Regions from separate parts of the Blastococcus sp. HT6-30 genome, predicted to be linked through region 1. Evidence: riboswitches for the same ligand, from Rfam matches in the RefSeq annotation. Region 1 holds a riboswitch; each other region holds the start of a gene.
What was found. Region 1 has a riboswitch for cyclic di-AMP ahead of ABC795_RS06565 (LysM domain-containing protein). Riboswitches for the same ligand answer to the same signal wherever they lie in the genome.

Region 2: it holds a riboswitch for cyclic di-AMP, as region 1 does, so the genes downstream of both, ABC795_RS09985 (NlpC/P60 family protein) here and ABC795_RS06565 (LysM domain-containing protein) in region 1, are expected to answer to the same signal.
Region 3: it holds a riboswitch for cyclic di-AMP, as region 1 does, so the genes downstream of both, ABC795_RS10390 (transglycosylase SLT domain-containing protein) here and ABC795_RS06565 (LysM domain-containing protein) in region 1, are expected to answer to the same signal.

What each region holds. Positions count from the first base shown of each region.
Region 1 covers NZ_CP155792.1:1,356,703-1,361,857, forward strand. The annotation lists gene ABC795_RS06540 (hypothetical protein) at 1-45, shown strand, start outside; gene ABC795_RS06545 (PIG-L family deacetylase) at 107-829, shown strand; RNA gene rnpB (RNase P RNA component class A) at 937-1,339, shown strand; gene ABC795_RS06555 (VOC family protein) at 1,371-1,754, opposite strand; gene ABC795_RS06560 (hypothetical protein) at 1,802-2,122, opposite strand; cyclic di-AMP (ydaO/yuaA leader) riboswitch at 2,503-2,602, shown strand; gene ABC795_RS06565 (LysM domain-containing protein) at 2,627-3,505, shown strand; gene ABC795_RS06570 (methyltransferase domain-containing protein) at 3,604-4,311, opposite strand; gene ABC795_RS06575 (APC family permease) at 4,339-5,155, opposite strand, start outside.
Region 2 covers NZ_CP155792.1:2,067,846-2,073,000, reverse strand. The annotation lists gene ABC795_RS09995 (ABC transporter permease) at 1-189, shown strand, start outside; gene ABC795_RS09990 (MFS transporter) at 196-1,422, opposite strand; gene ABC795_RS09985 (NlpC/P60 family protein) at 1,507-2,763, opposite strand; cyclic di-AMP (ydaO/yuaA leader) riboswitch at 2,778-2,930, opposite strand; gene cobA (uroporphyrinogen-III C-methyltransferase) at 3,066-4,724, opposite strand; gene ABC795_RS09975 (ATP-binding cassette domain-containing protein) at 4,721-5,155, opposite strand, start outside.
Region 3 covers NZ_CP155792.1:2,144,449-2,149,603, reverse strand. The annotation lists gene ABC795_RS10400 (SDR family NAD(P)-dependent oxidoreductase) at 1-606, shown strand, start outside; gene ABC795_RS10395 (50S ribosomal protein L11 methyltransferase) at 807-1,469, shown strand; cyclic di-AMP (ydaO/yuaA leader) riboswitch at 1,594-1,738, shown strand; gene ABC795_RS10390 (transglycosylase SLT domain-containing protein) at 1,933-2,799, shown strand; gene ABC795_RS10385 (glycoside hydrolase family 3 N-terminal domain-containing protein) at 2,900-4,135, opposite strand; gene ABC795_RS10380 (hypothetical protein) at 4,324-4,704, shown strand; gene ABC795_RS10375 (IS110 family transposase) at 4,715-5,155, opposite strand, start outside.

The DNA of each region.
Region 1 (5,155 bases):
CCCATGGTGCGGGCTGCGCTGCGGGTCGCCCGCGGCCGGGCATGACCGAGGGCGGCTGCCGTGCCGCGAGGGTGACCGCCGCGCCGGGGCCGGGCACACTGCGAGCATGCCGAGCGCCCCGATGCCCGACGACTGGCAGCGCGCCCTGGTCGTCGCCGCCCACCCCGACGACATCGAGTACGGCCTCGCCGCCGCCGTCGCCGTGTGGACGGCGGCCGGCAAGGAGGTGCACTACCTGCTGGCCACCCGCGGCGAGGCCGGGATCGCCGGGATGCCGCCGGCCGAGGCGGGCCGGCTGCGGGAGGCCGAGGAGCGGGCGTCGGCCGCGGTCGTCGGCGTCACCGAGGTCGAGTTCCTCGATCAGCGTGACGGCGTGCTGGTGGCCGGCCCGGAGCTGCGCCGGGAGCTCGCCGGGGGCATCCGGCGGCACCGCCCGGAACTGGTGGTGACCCTGCACGGCGGGGACGCCTGGACGCCGCCCGGCGTCAGCCCTGTCGCCTTGAACTCCCCGGACCACCGGGCGCTCACCCGGTCGGTGCTCGACGCGGTCGCCGATGCGGCCAACGAGTGGATCTTCCCGGACCTCGCCGAGGAGCCGTGGGCCGGCGTGCAGTACGTCGCGGTGCAGCACATGGGCGGCGAGCCACCGCACGCGATGGACGTCAGCGGGGGAGCGGAGGCCGCCGTCGCCTCGCTCACCGAGCACCGCCGGTACCTCGAGGCGCTGTCCGACGAGCCGGTCGAGGAGCAGGCCCGGCAGCAGATCGACATGGCGACCCTCACCGAGGACGGCGGCCGCCGGGTGGGCTTCACGCTCTACTGGGGATGACCACCGCCGGCACCGGCGGCGAGTCGGCCGGGGGCGTCCGCGACCGGTGATGCCCGTGGGCGTGTTCCTCGCCCCGGACGCGGCACTAGACTGGCCGGCACGACGGACGAGTCGGCTGGGCGGTCGCGTCGGCGGGGGAGACCCCGTCGCCGAGGAACGTCCGGGCTCCACAGGGCAGGGTGGTCGTTAACGGCGACCCGGGGTGACCCGCGGGACAGTGCCACAGAGAACAGACCGCCAGCGGCTCGCCGCTGGTAAGGGTGAAACGGCGGTGTAAGAGACCACCGCACACCGGGTGACCGGTGTGGCTCGGTAAACCCCACCCGGAGCTAGGTCAAGAAGGTTCGGCGGTCCGCCGCCGTTCCGCGCAGGCGTTCGAGGGCGGCCCGTCCGAGCCTGCGGGTAGACCGCTGGAGCCTGCCGGCAACGGCAGGCCTAGATGGATGACCGCCCATCGGGAGGCCGCAAGGCGCCCGTGGACAGAACCCGGCGTACAGGCCGACTCGTCCGTCGCCCCGCCCCCCGCGTCGTCGGCGTCGGCTCAGCGCTGGTCGCGGCGCAGGGGATGGTCGTCGGGGACCTCCACCACGACGATCCGGACGCCGTCCGGATCCTCGATCCACATCTCGATCAGCCCCCATGGCTCGAGCCGGGGCGGCTGCGTGACCGTCACGCCGGCCGACGTGAGACGGCGGTGTTCGGCGGCGACGTCGCGGACCTGCAGCCACAGCGCGAGCCCCTTCGGGCTGTCCGACGACCGACCGGAGACCTCCAGCAGCCCGTTGCCCAGGAAGAAGACGACCCCCGGATGTTCCGAGGGTCCGAACTCGCGATGGACCGCCAGGCCCAGGACGTCGCGGTAGAACGACTGCGACCGCTGCGGATCGGACGGTCGCAGCAGGACGCGGCTGCTCAGGATGTCCATGGCGCCATCCTGCCCCGCACCGACCAGCTGGGACGCCACCGCGGGCCTCAGGCGGCGATCGGGTGGTGGTGGCAGCGCCCGCCGGTGGTGGTCCGGGCCCCGCACGGCGCACCGGCCTTGGTCCGGCCGCCGCTCTCTCCGCAGCGAGCCGGCGACCGCGGCTGCGTGGGTACCGGCCCGGCCAGGACCGGGCGGGCGAAGGGCAGCACGACGGCGTCGTGCCCCGGCGCCCGGGCGGCCGGGGGAATGCCCGGGGCGGCGGCAGTGATCGCGTTCTCGCGTTGGCCGGCACGACGGCGCAGGGCCGCCGCGGCGGTCAGGCCGGCGGTGAAGGCAGCGATCGCGGTGGCGGCGTGGCTGGTGCGCATGCCTGTCTCATCGGCAGTCCGGGAGGCCGGCGGAACGTCCGCCGACCGGTTCGCCGCCGGCGTCGAGCGCTGGCCGGGTGCCGGTCACCCGGGGTTGGACCACCGGCTGCCGGGCGTCGTCTGCCCCGGCCAGGGTCGGGACCGCCTGAGCCTGCACCGACGAGGGCTGCGGCGCGTTCCGGCCGCAGTTGTTCCGCTCTGCGCGCACGTCCGGTCACCCTGCGTCCGACGGCACGGTGGGTCCCGGGAAAAGCCGGGCACGGACTCCTGCCGCCCCTCCCGCTCTGCCTACCGTGCCCCTGTCCGCCGATCGGCGGAACCGGATGGCGTACCGCCGAACCTGCCCCCGCCACCCGGCCACATCGAGACGACGGGCAGGCGCGGGGGACCCACTCTCGCAGGACCGGGCCGTCAGGCCCTGGGGTGAAGCCGTGGTCCACGGCCGGGCAGCTCTCGCCCGAACCCGACAGCTAACCCCGCAGGCGGCGAGAGGCTCACATCCCCATGCGCAATCGCTCCCAGGGGCGGCACCGTGCCGCCCGCACGTCGGCCGTGGCCGTCGTGGCACGCCCCGCGGCAGTGCTCGCGGCAGCATCGGCCCTCTCCTTCACCGGCCTGGCTTCCGCCGCGGCCCACACCGGTGAGCACACGGTGCAGCCCGGTGACACGCTGAGCTCCCTGGCGGCCGCCCACGGCACCTCGTGGCAGACCGTCTACGACGTCAACCGCGCCACCATCGGCGCGAACCCGAACGTCCTGCGCGTCGGGCAGGCGCTGTCCATCGGCGGCTCCGCACCGGTGGAGGCCGCGCCGAGCACGGCTGCGAGCTCGTACACCGTGCAGGCAGGCGACACGCTGGGCAGGATCGCCGCCCGCCACGGCATCACCTGGCAGCAGCTGCACGCCCTCAACCTGCAGGTGATCGGTCCGAACGCGAACGTCCTGCGGGTCGGTCAGCGTCTCGCCCTCAGCGGCGGGGGCGGCCCGGCCGCCGTCGTGAACGCGCCGGTGCCGCGGGCCAGCCGGGCGGAGCGGCCGGCTGCGGCTCCTGCCGCGTACGACGTGTGGGCCCCCCACGTGCGACCCGCCGTCCAGGAGGTCGCCGAGCGGTTCGGCATCCCGACGGTCCTCACCCGGCCCGGCCACAGCCCGACGCAGGACCGTGCCGCGGACTTCATGGTCTACGACGACCGGGCCGCCGGTGACGCGATCGCCCAGTACGTCATCGACAACGCCGCGCGGTTCGGCGTCGACTACGTGATCTGGCAGCAGCGGATCGCCGCCTCGTGGACCGGTTGGGCGTGGCAGGGCATGGCGGACCGGGGATCGCCCACCGCCAACCACATGGACCATCCGCACGTGGCCTTCCGGACCGCCGGCTGACCACCGGCGAGCGTCTCCTGCCGCCCTCGGCAGGAGACGCTCGCCGTGCCGGTGGCCGCCGGGTCGGGCGCGGGCGCCCGGCCCCGCATGCCGGTCCGTCAGACGGCGACGGCGGTGACGAACGTGCAGATGCCCTCGCCCGAGTCGGCCCGGTGCCGCAGGCCGATGGCCGCCAGCAGCGCCGTCTCCACGCGGTGGGCCAGGCGCCGGGGGCCCTCGTACCAGGTGCTGCCGCCGGTGGTCACGGTGACGTCGGTGAAGCCGGCCAGCCGGACGTGCTCGACGAGCATCCAGTCGGGGAGGATCGAGATGTGGCCTGGCTGGTGGTAGTGCTTCGGCCCGAAGATGAACGGCGCCCCCCGGAGGAACATCTTCAGCCGGGAGTGCGGATGGGTGACGTTCGGCGTGCTGACGAGCAGCCGGTCGCCGGGCCGGAGCAGCGACCGGATCGAGCGGAGCACCTTCCGCGGGTTCTCGACGTGCTCGAGCGTCTCGACGCACACCACCATGTCGAAGGGGCCGCGGGTCTCCTCCGTCCACACCGGGTCGTCGAGGTCCAGCCGGTGGATCCAGTCGTGCGGCGGGTCGAGGTCGGTGGGCACGACGTCGAACCCGGCCTCGCGCATCCGGCACGCCAGTGCTCCGCAGCCGGCACCGACCTCGAGGATCCGGCCGCCCTCGGGCAGTGCCTGTTGCACCAGTTCGACCGCATACTCGTGCACGCCCGGAGCGGCGTGGACGCCGTGCCCCTGGTAGGACCAGATGGCCGCGGTGCGGTGGCTGGAGGAGTGCTCGTCCACGGTCACGTCCGGAGTCTGACCTACCCGCGGCCGTTACGCGCGGTCGTGCGCCGCGGAGCCGGGCCCTGAGCTCCGCAGCCGGACCGCCCGGTACAGCACTCCGGCGGCCAGCGTGCCCGTTCCGGCCAGCACCGACGGCCACGGCAGGGTCGCCGCCAGCGCCAGGCACCCGACGACACCGGCCACCTGCACCGCCCGCGGCCAGCGCCGGTGGCCGGCCGCCTGGGTGAAGGCGGCGACGTTGGCGACGACGTAGTACAGCAGCACGCCGAACGACGAGAACCCGATCACCGCGCGCAGGTCGACGGTGAGCACCAGCGCGCACACCACCGCGCCCAGCGCCAGCTCCGCGCGGTGCGGCACGCGGTGGCGTGGGTGCACCGTGGCCAGCGCGCGCGGGAGGTCGCCGGTCCGCGCCATCGCCAGCGACGTCCGGCCCACCCCGGCGACCAGCCCGAGCAGAGCCCCGAGCGCGGCGGCGGAGGCCGCGATCCGGACGACCGGTGCGGCCCACGCCCAGCTCCCGGCGGCGACGGCGTCGGCGAGCGGGGTGGCCGTTCCGGCGATCCCGGCCGGCCCGAGGACGAGCAGCAGCGTTCCCGCGACGACGGCGTAGACGGCGACCGCGATGCCCAGCGCCAGCGGGATGGCGCGGGGGATGGTGCGGGCGGGGTCGCGGACCTCCTCGCCCATGGTGGCGATGCGGGCGTAGCCGGCGAAGGCGAAGAAGAGCAGCCCGGCCGACTGCAGAAGGCCGTACCAGCCGTCCGGTCCGGCGGTCCAGCCGGTGAGCCGGGCCGGGTCGGCGGTGCCGTGAGCGAGCGCGGCGAGGACCGCCACGGCGAGCCCG
Region 2 (5,155 bases), 710 kb from region 1:
CCCGCCACGCTGCCCGGGCCGCTGCAGGCGTTCGTCGCCGTCAACCCGATCTCGATCCTCGCGACGGCGTGCCGCTCGCTGATGGACGGCACACCGGACGGCGGCGCGATCGGCGTCTCGCTGGCGGTGGCCGCCGGCCTGGCCGCGGTGTTCCTGCCGCTGACCACCCGGTTGTACCGGAGCAGCTGACGGGGGTCAGGGGGTGGGCGCCCCGACCGCCGCGGGCCGGGGCGCCTCGCGCGGCATGACCAGACCGCCCACGAGACCGGCCGCGAGGACGGCGGTGCTCACGGCGAACGCCACCTGGAAGGACGCGACGTCGGTCAGCCAGCCGGCGACCAGCGGGCCGGCGATGGCCCCGAGGTCGGCCGACATCTGGAACACCGCCACGACCCGGCCGCCCCGCCCGGCGCTCATGTCGCCGACGAGCGCGGCCGGCGCGCTGGCCAGCAGGGAGGCCGCCAGCCCGAAGACGGCCATGGACAGCAGGAACGCCCAGATGACCGGCGGCAGGACGAGGATCGCCATGGCGGCGGTGCCCAGCGCGGCGCCGACCACCAGGGAGGGACGCCGTCCCCAGCCGTCCACCAGCCGGCCGGACCGCAGCAGCCCCAGCGCCTGGGCGACCGAGCCGGCCAGCAGGCCGGCGCCCGCCCAGGCGACCGTCCGGCCGAGCTCCTCGGTCACGTACAGCGGCACCAGCGAGTTGCGGACGCCGAAGAGCACCCAGCCGACGCCGAAGTTCGCCACCAGCGCGGCGAGGTACACCCGGGAGCGCAGCGCGGTGCCCAGGGGCATCGGCCCGGCGCCGAGGTCGGGCGAGGCGACGTCCGCGGCCTCGGGGTCCGGGGCGGGCGCGGCCGAGCGGAGCATCAGCACACCGACGCCGCCGGCCACGAGCAGGAACCCGGCGTAGAGGAAGAAGGGCAGCCGGGGGGAGAGCTCGGCCAGCAGCCCGCCGGCCGCGGGCCCGGCGATGCCGCCCAGGATGAAGCCGCCCTGCCAGGTGGCGGCCGCCCGCCCTCGGTGCGACGGGGGTGCGACGCGCAGCAGCAGCGAGAGGGCGGCCACGGTGAACATGGCGCTGCCGATGCCACCGGCCGCCCGCAGGGCGAGGAACAGCGGAAAGGACCCCGCCAGCCCCGCCGCACCGGTGGTCACGGCGACGATGGCCAGGCCGGTGGCCAGCACCAGCCGCTCGCCGAAGCGCTCGACCAGCGTGCCGCCGCTGAACGCGGAGACGAAGCGGAAGAACGCGAAGGCGCTCACCGCCAGCCCGACGGCGGTGGTGCCGACGCCGAAGGAGCGGGCGAACAGCGGGATCGCCGGCGCGACGATGCCGAACCCCAACGCCACGACGAAGGCGATGACCGCCAGGACCCTGACCTCGCGGGGGAGCTCGCCCCGCGTCCCGACCCGCACGGAACGCGATCGTCCCACGCCGCCCGCCCGGGCCTCCGGGCAGGCGGGGGCGCGGGGCGGACCGCCGCCCCGCGCGCCCCGAGATCAGCCGGCGATCCGCCGGGCGCTGTTGAAGCTGCCCATCGAGTCGATCGACGCGACCTTGACCGGCACGCCCGAGGTCGAGGCGTGCACCATCTGCCCGTTGCCGACGTAGATGCCGACGTGGCTGACCGGGCTGTAGAAGAACAGCAGGTCACCCGGCTGCAGGGCCGACCGGGACACCGGGGTGCCCATGGTCGACTGCATCCGGCTCGAGTGCGGCACCGAGATGCCGGCCGCGGCGTAGGCGTACTGCACCAGCCCGGAGCAGTCGAAGGCGTTCGGCCCGGCGGCGGCCCACACGTAGGGGTCGCCCACCTGGGCCAGGGCGGTGTCGACCGCGGTCCGGGCCGCGGCGCTCCCGCCCGCGACCGGCGCCGGCGGGGGTGCGGGGGCCGGAGCCGGCAGGGCGGCCGGAGCTGGGGCAGCCGGAGCTGGGGCAGCCGGAGCCGGAGCAGCCGGAGCCGGAGCAGCCGGAGCCGGAGCAGGCGGGGCCGCCGGAGCCGGGGCAGCGGCGACCGGCGCCGAGGCGCGCGGCGCCGCAGGGGCCGGGGCCTGCTCGGCCGGAGCCTCCTCGGCAGCCGCCGCCTCCTGGGCAGCCGCCACCTCCTGCTCGGCGGCGTGCCGCTCCGCGGCGGCCCGGGAGGCGCGCTTCTCCTCCTCGGTGAGCCGCTCGTACTGCGCCTGGTACTCCGCGATCTGCTGGTCCAGCCGGGCCCGCTCGGCGGTGACCCGGTCGACCTGGGACCGCGCGTCCTCCGCTGCCTGCTCGGCCGAGGCCCGGGCCCGGTCGGCGTCCTCCCCGGCCTGACGGGCCTCGCTCAGCACGCCGTTGTTGTGCGCGGCGATGGCGTCGAGCAGGCCCACCCGGTCGACCAGGTCGCCGGCGGAGCCGCTGGTCAGCATGGCCTCGAGGACGCCGAGCCCGTCGCCGGTGTAGGCGCTGCGGGCCACGGTGCGGACCCGGTCGCGGGCGCGCTCCAGGGCGGCCTGCGCGGCGGTGAGCTCCTCGGCGGCCAGGTCGGCGGCCTGCTGGGTCGCCTTGAGCTGCTCGCGGGTCTCGTTGTACCGCTCGGTGAGCACTTCCAGGTCGTGCGCCCGGCTCGCGATCAGCTGCGCGGCCTGCTGCGACGTCGTCGGCCGCTCGGGGTCGGCGAACGCGGGGAGCGGCGTGAGGGCGACACCGCCGGCGGCCACGAGGGCCACCAGGGCCCGACGGCCGGTGATCCGGCGGTGGGCAGGGTTGAGCGAACTCGCCATGTTCGGCGGGTTTTCCTTTCTTCCACGGCCGCCTACCGGGTTAGCTGACGGGTTCGGGCGGGAAGACGCCCGGCGTCCGGCGGCCCTTCCGGGTCGGTCGGTCGCTTCACCCCGGGAGTGCGATGGGTCCCCGGTCCGGGTGCCGGCGGTGCCGGCGGGTGGTTCGGCGGCGTCCGGGCGGCTGTCACCGGTCGGGCGACGGACGGGTCCGTCCGGACGGGCCCACGCTAGGGGGCGACCGGCGCCGTCACCACGTCGGGTGACGAGTTCGTCGGGCCTTTCCTCCTCCGCTGCCGACGCGTTCACGCACGGTCACGGCGCACCGCCGGAGCGCCCTCGGAAACGGTGGCAAGGCTCACGACCTCGCCGACGACCCAGACCGCAGGTGGCCGGATGCCACCGTCGGCGAGGACCTGCGGCAGGCCGGCGAGGGTGGTGCGCACGCTCCGCTGGGTGGCGGTGGAGCCGTCGGCCACGACGGCGACCGGGGTGTCCGGCGCCCGGCCGTGCTCGACCAGTGCCGCGGCGATCGCGGGGGCGGTCTCCACGCCCATGAGCACGACGAGCGTGCCGCGCAGCCGGCCGAGGGCCGCCCAGTCGACCAGCGACTGCGGATGGCCCGGGGGCAGATGGCCGGAGACGACGACGAACTCGTGGGTCAGGCCGCGATGGGTGACCGGGATGCCGCCCAGGGCAGGAACGGCGACGGCGCTGGTGACGCCCGGCACCACCTCCACCGGCACCCCGGCGGCGGTACAGGCCGCCAGCTCCTCCATGCCGCGGCCGAAGACGAACGGGTCGCCGCCCTTCAACCGGACCACCCGCCGGCCGGCGCGCGCGTGGCCCACCAGCAGGTCGTTGATCCGCTCCTGCGCCATGAACCGGCCCCGCGGGAGCTTGGCGGCGTCGATCACCTCGGCGCCGGGCGCCAGGCACGTGAGCAGCGACCGGGGTGCCAGGTGGTCGACCAGCACGACGTCGGCCTCGGCGAGCGCCTGCCGGCCGCGCACCGTGATCAGCCCCGGATCCCCCGGGCCGCCACCGACGAGGACCACGCGTCCGGGGGCGGCTCCGGCGTCGGGCGACCGGAGAGCCAGCGTCCCGTCGCCGAGGCCGGCCAGCACGGCGTTCCGCACACCGGCCGCCCGCCGGGGATCCGCGGCGCGGTGGACCGCGACCACCAGGTCGCCCGCCCGGCCCGCGACCGGGAGTGCGGCGCTGGACAGCGCCGGGTCGTCGGCCCGGGTGCAGAAGATGCGGGCCTGCTCCGCCTCCGCGGCCACCGCCGCGTCCACCGCGGGGTCCCCGCTCGCCGCCAGCGCGAACCAGGCACCGGCGAGGTCGCCGGCGCCGTAGGGCCGGCGCTCCCAGGCAATCCCGCCGGTCGTCGCCAGCGACTCCAGCGCGGGGGTGACCTCGGGGCCGACCACGGTGACCACTGCGCCGGCGGCCCGCAGGCCGGCGACCCCGCGGTGCGCCGTCGCGCCGCCGCCCACCACGACCACGGGCCGGCCGGCGAGCCGGAGCCCCACCGGGTGCAGCAGCTCGCCGGCCGGGTCGGGGGTCACGGGACCTCCTCGGTCCTCGGCGTCGACGGCGGTCCCGGCGGCGTCGGGCAGCCGGGCGACGGCGACCGTCACCCGGCCGTGGACGGTCTTGCCGACGACGAGTTCACCCCCGCCGAGCAGGGCCGCCGCCTCGGCCACGGAGGGGGTGCCGACGCGGGCCGCGACGGCGGGCGACGGCGTGGGCACCAGCACGGCGGCCAGGTCCGCCGCCGGGTGGCCGGTCACCGGCCAGCCGCGCCGTGCGGCGGCCGCGACCAGCCCCGGCTCGGTCGACCGCGTGTCGAGGGTGGCCAGCCGCACCGGGCCGGCGACCGGGGGCAGGACGGCGTCCACCGCGGCCAGCACCTCGGCGGCGCTCACCCCCGACGACAGCCCGATCCCCACGGTCGTCACATGGGCACCCCCGGACGGTCGGGGAGCGCGGCCAGCAGCCCCGCGGCGTCGCGGGGGAGCGGACCGTCGGGGAGCAGCCCGAGGTCGCGCAACCGGGCGCCGACCTCCAGGGCCCACGGGCGGGACAGCCGGGCCCGGGCGAGCAGGCCGCCGTCGCCGAGGACCGTGCCGGGGGCGCCCTGGACCACGGTCCGGTCGACCACGACCGCGACCTCGTCGGCCCAGCGCAGCGCCAGGTCGACGTCGTGGGTGCTCATCACCACCGTGGAGTCGTGCTCCTGCAGGCGGGCGAGCGCCGCGAGGGTGTCGGCCACCGCGGTCGGGTCGAGCCCGGCGGTCGGCTCGTCGAGGAGCAGCACGCACGGGCGCATGGCGACGGCACCGGCGATCGCCACCCGCTTGCGTTCGCCGTAGGAGAGCTGGTGCGTCGG
Region 3 (5,155 bases), 790 kb from region 1:
GCGACGCTCGTCGCCGAGCACCCGGAGACGACGCTGCTGGTCAACAACGCCGGGGTCGCGCTCGGCGGGCGCTTCGACCAGGTCACCCTGGAGGAGTTCGAGTGGGTGATGGCGATCAACGTGCGCGCCGTCGTCCAGCTCACCCACGCCCTGCTGCCGGTGCTCAAGACGCACCCCGGCGCGCACGTGGTGAACGTGTCCAGCGTCTTCGGCATCGTCGCCCCGGCCGGCCAGGCCGCCTACGCGGCCAGCAAGTTCGCCGTCCGGGGGTTCACCGAGGCGCTGCGGCACGAGCTGGCCGAGGACGGCATCGGCGTGACTGTGGTGCACCCCGGCGGCGTCCGCACGCGCATCGCCGAGAGCGCCCGGACCGGCTCGGGCGTGTCGGTGGCGGAGTACGAGGAGGGGCGCAAGCGGTTCGCCACGCTGCTCCGGATGCCGCCGGAGGACGCCGCCGCGCAGATCGTCGCGGCGATCGAGCGTCGTCGTCCGCGGCTGCTGATCGGCTGGACCGCGAAGGTTCCCGACGTGCTCGTGCGGCTCGTGCCGGGCAGCTACTGGCGGCTGATCGCCCGTCGGGCGGCACCGGCGAAGCCGACGAGCTGACCGGTCGCGGCGCTCCGGGAGCGTTCCCCGAGGCGTCCCCGGATCAGCACCTGCAACTCCGGGAGCAACGCCCGGATGGTGGGCGTCGACGAGGCGCTGGGTCTCCGGCCGACCGGGGAAGCTGCCGTCGTGGGCGCCCCAGGCCTGAGCGACGGCACCTCGATTGCGCCGTCGTCCCGCCGGTGCGGTTGACTGCCCCGGTGCCGGCCGACCGTCCCGTCCCCCCGGAGTTCGTCCGCGCCCACACCCGCGCGGTGCGGCCCGAACTGGTGCCCGAGGTGGAGCTGCTGGTGGCCGCCGACGTCGTCGCCCTGTGGGAGGCCATGGAGACCGAGCAGGGGCGCACCTCCACCGATCCGCCGTTCTGGGCGGCGGCCTGGCCGGGCGGACAGGCGCTGGCGCGGTACGTGCTCGACCACCCCGACCTGGTCGCGGGGCGGGCGGTGCTGGATCTCGGCGCCGGCAGCGGGCTGGTCGCCGTGGCGGCGGTCCGTGCCGGGGCGACGTCCGTGCTCGCCAGCGACGTCGACCCCTTCGCGCTGACCGCCGTGATCGTGAACGCCGAGCGGAACGGAACGCCGGGCATCACGCCGGTGGGTGACGTGCTGGGCGCCGAACCGCCGGACGTGGCGGTGATCCTGGCCGGCGACGTCTGCTACGACCGAGAGATGACCGACCGGGTGCTGCCCTTCCTGGAGGCCGCACGTGCCCGCGGCGTGGAGGTGCTGGTCGGCGATCCGGGGCGCGTCTACCTCCCGGAGGACCGGCTGCAGTCCCTGGCCGCCTACGACGTGCCCGACACCGAACCGTCGCCAGGCCGGCCCGCACCGGTGCGCCGGACCACCGTCTGGCGGTTGCCCTGAGGGTCGCGTCACGTTCCTTTTCCCGGCAGGGGATTGTCACGAACGGATAACGCTGGTTACCGTGGGCCCCGCCCGGCCGTTCGTTCTCTCCCCACCCGGGGAGGTCCGCCGGGCGCCGCCGAGTCGCCCGCTGCCGTCGAGTTGCGGGCGAGCCGGGGACCCACCGCAGCACTGGGGTGAATCGCGCGCCGAGCACGTGGCGGCGCGGGTAGGGCCGCTTCCCGCCCGAATCCGTCAGCTGACCCGGTAGGCGGCACGACGGAAGAAACGGAGAGCCGCCGCGTGGTGACCCTGCGGGCCCACCCTGTAAGGAACCGCAGCCGGTACGGGGCCTCGCGCGCGCCTTCCCCGCGCTGAGCGCCCGGGCGCACCACCCGACCGCCGCTGCCACTCGACCACCCCGCAGCAGTCCGTGCAGCCTCCGCTGCCCCGCTGTGCCCCGCCCCTGGAGCAGTTCCTCCCCATGAAGCTTCGCGCCACCTCGATCACCCGCGCCCTCCGGCCCGAGGGCGGACGGCGTAGCGCCGGCCGGGTCCGCCGTCCGGCGCTGCTGCTGGCCGTCGTCGCCGCCGGCGGGCTGATCGCCAACGTCGTCGTCACCGACGAGCCGACCGCGCAGGACGAGCCGCAGCTGGCGTCGGTCAGCGTCGCCGAGCAGCTCGGGATCACCGCCGAGGCGCCCGCCGCCGACACGGTGCAGTCCGCCGTCGACAGCCTCGCCCCGCTGGCGGCGAGCCGCAGCGAGCGCGCCGCCGAGCGGGCTGCGGCCGCCGAGGCCCGGGCCGCCGCGGAGCAGGCCGAGCTCGATCGCCGGGCCGCCGAGGAGGCGGCCCGCATCGCGGCCGAGGAGGCCGCCCGCGCCGAGGCCGCCCGCGCCGAGGCCGCCCGCGCCGAGGCCGCCCGCGCCGAGGCCGCCCGCGCCGAGGCCGCCCGCGCCGAAGCCGCGCGCGCGGAGACGGCTCGTGCCGAGGCCGCCCGCGCCCAGGCAGCCGTCCCCGCTCCGGCGCGCGCGACCAGCGCCCCGGCGGCACCTGCCGCCCCTGCCGGGTCGTTCAAGCAGTACGCGATGAGCAAGGTCGGCAGCGCCGGCGAGTTCAGCTGCCTGGAGAGCCTGTGGGGCAAGGAGAGCGGCTGGAACCCCAACGCGCAGAACCCGACCAGCACCGCGTACGGCATCCCGCAGTTCCTCAACTCGACGTGGGCCGGGACGGGCATCGCCAAGACCTCCGACGGCTACCGGCAGATCGACGCCGGGCTGATCTACATCGAGAACCGCTACGGCTCGCCGTGCGGCGCGTGGTCGCACTCGCGGGCGACCGGCTGGTACTGAGCGCAGCTGGCTCCCCCGATCACCCACCGACCAGATCGGTGATCTCGTCCCCTTCACGCGCGTGATGGGGGGGAGATCGCCGAACTCGTCGTTTCCGGGCTCAGCCGAGGAGGCCGGCCTCGGCCTTGGCGGTGAGGGCGGTGCGGACGGCGGCGTCGACGGTCGCGGCGAAGGCGGGGTCGGTCTCCGCTCGGGCCACGGCGGCGTCGACCATCTCCGGCACCAGACCGGCGTCGACGGTCAGCACCAGCGTGCCCCCGGCCGCGAGGAAGCGGACGGCGCGCTCGCCCGGCGGGATGTCCGCCACCGCCTCGGCGGCACCCAGGTCGTCGGAGACGACCACCCCGTCGAAGTCCAGCCGGTCGCGGAGCAGGTCGGTGACCACGGCGCGGGAGAACGCGGCCTGCTCCTCCGGGTCGATTCGGGGATAGGTCGCCGACGACGTCATCACGAACGGGTCGGCCGCGGTGCGGGCGAGCGCATCGGCGAAGGCGGTGACCTGCTCGTCGCCGGCGGCGGTCACCGGGTCGACGACGTCGCTGGTGATGTCGGTGTTCTCGGACACCCGGCCCAGGCCGGGGAAGTGCTTGAACGTCGGGACGACGCCGTGCGATGCCAGCCCGTCGGCCATCGTCGCGGCAGCGGCTGCCACCGCGGGGCCGGCGCCGGCGTACTGCCGGCCGAACGCGCTGATCGGCGCGTTGCCCGCCTCGGTGCCCGGGGGAACGACGTCGGCCACCGGGGCGAGGTTGAGGTTCAGGCCGGCACCGGACATCGCGGCTCCCAGCCGGTCGGCGAGCGCACCGAGCTCGCCGACCGCCAGCACCCCCTGCTCCACCGCCGGCGGGAGCACGTCGAACCCGGAGCCTTTGAGGGTCTGGACTGCGCCACCCTCCTGGTCGGCGGCGATCCAGAGGTCGGGGCCGGGCGCCGCCTCCTGCCAGGCGGCCGTGGTGGCGGCGAGCTCCGGTGCGGCCAAGGTGGTCCGGCCCTGCAGGAAGACCCCGCCGACCCCCTCGCCGACGACGGCCGTGCCCGCGCCCAGCCCGTCCAGCGGAACGCCGGCCACGAACAGCTGCGACACCTGAGCCCGGCGGTCCAGTCCGGCGAGCACGGCGTCCACGGACACGTCCGCCGACGTCTGCTCGGGCGATGGGGGAGTGGTGGTGGCCGTCGCGGGTCCGCCGCCGGAGAAGGAGGCCGGTCGGACGGGCGTGGAGGCGTAGCCGGTCAGCGCGGCGACGACGACGGCCGCGAGGAGCAGGGACCGCGCCCGGTCCGGCCGTCGGATGGGCGCGGAACCCGCCCGGGACGTCGTCGTGCGGTGTGTGGGCATCTCCCCGAGTGTTGCCCGGGCCGCCCCGGGAGCCGGGGAGATGGTGGCCGTGTCGCAGTCGGGTGACCCTGAGCCGCTACCCGGGCGACGGAGGAGGAGATCCGGAACCGCCCCGCCGACGGCTGACCGGGCACCGTCGGCCCGTCCTGCCTAGGGTCGGGGGGGGCAGGACAGCCGGAGGGGGAGCGATGACCGAGGCCGACGGCGACCGCACCGACCCGCAGAGCGGGATCGTAGGGCGGTCGATCGACGAGTTCGTGAGCCAGCTGCGGTTCTTCACCGACCGCGCCCGCACCCTGGCCGGCAGTGCGACGTCCCGGCTCCCGCTGCCGGCCCTGCCCAGTCCGCCCGGCGCGATGTCGGCCGCCCAGCTGCGCGCGATCATGGAGATGGTGACCGCGCAGCGCACCTCGATCGCGGCGATGCGGGCCCAGTTGGACGCCTTCGACCAGCAGCTCGCCGTCTTCGAGCGGATCCTCGACCCGCTGGTGGAGTGGAGCGGCTCGTGGGCCCGGTTGGAGGAGGCCGTCGGCGACCTCGTCCGCCGGGAGCCGCCGCCCGGGGGCTGAGAGCCCTGTGTCAACCCGCGGCGGTCAGGAGTTGTTGTAGGCCGTTGTAGCGGGCGGGGTCGTAGGCGGTGTTGTCGGTCCAGCAGCGCCAGATGATCCGGCACCAGGCTCGGGCGAGGATGCGAACGGCGTGAGGGTGGCGGGCGCCACGGTCGCGGGCTCGCTGGTAGATGTCGGCGGCCCAGGGGCTGGCCTGGCGGCTGTCGGCGGCGAAGTCGATGAGTGCTTCTCGCAGCTTCTTGTCGCAGGAGTGCCGGAACGCGACGTGATGGCGTTTGCCGCTGGCCCGGGTCGAGGGCGCCACTCCAGCTGCGGCGGCCAGGGCGGTGTCGTCGGGGAAGCGGGCGCGGCAATCACCGATCTCAGCCAGCAGCAGCGCGGCGCGGTTGATGCCGGCGCGGGGCAGGCTGGTGAAGACCGTGGCGTCGTGATGCAGGGCGAGGCTTTCCGC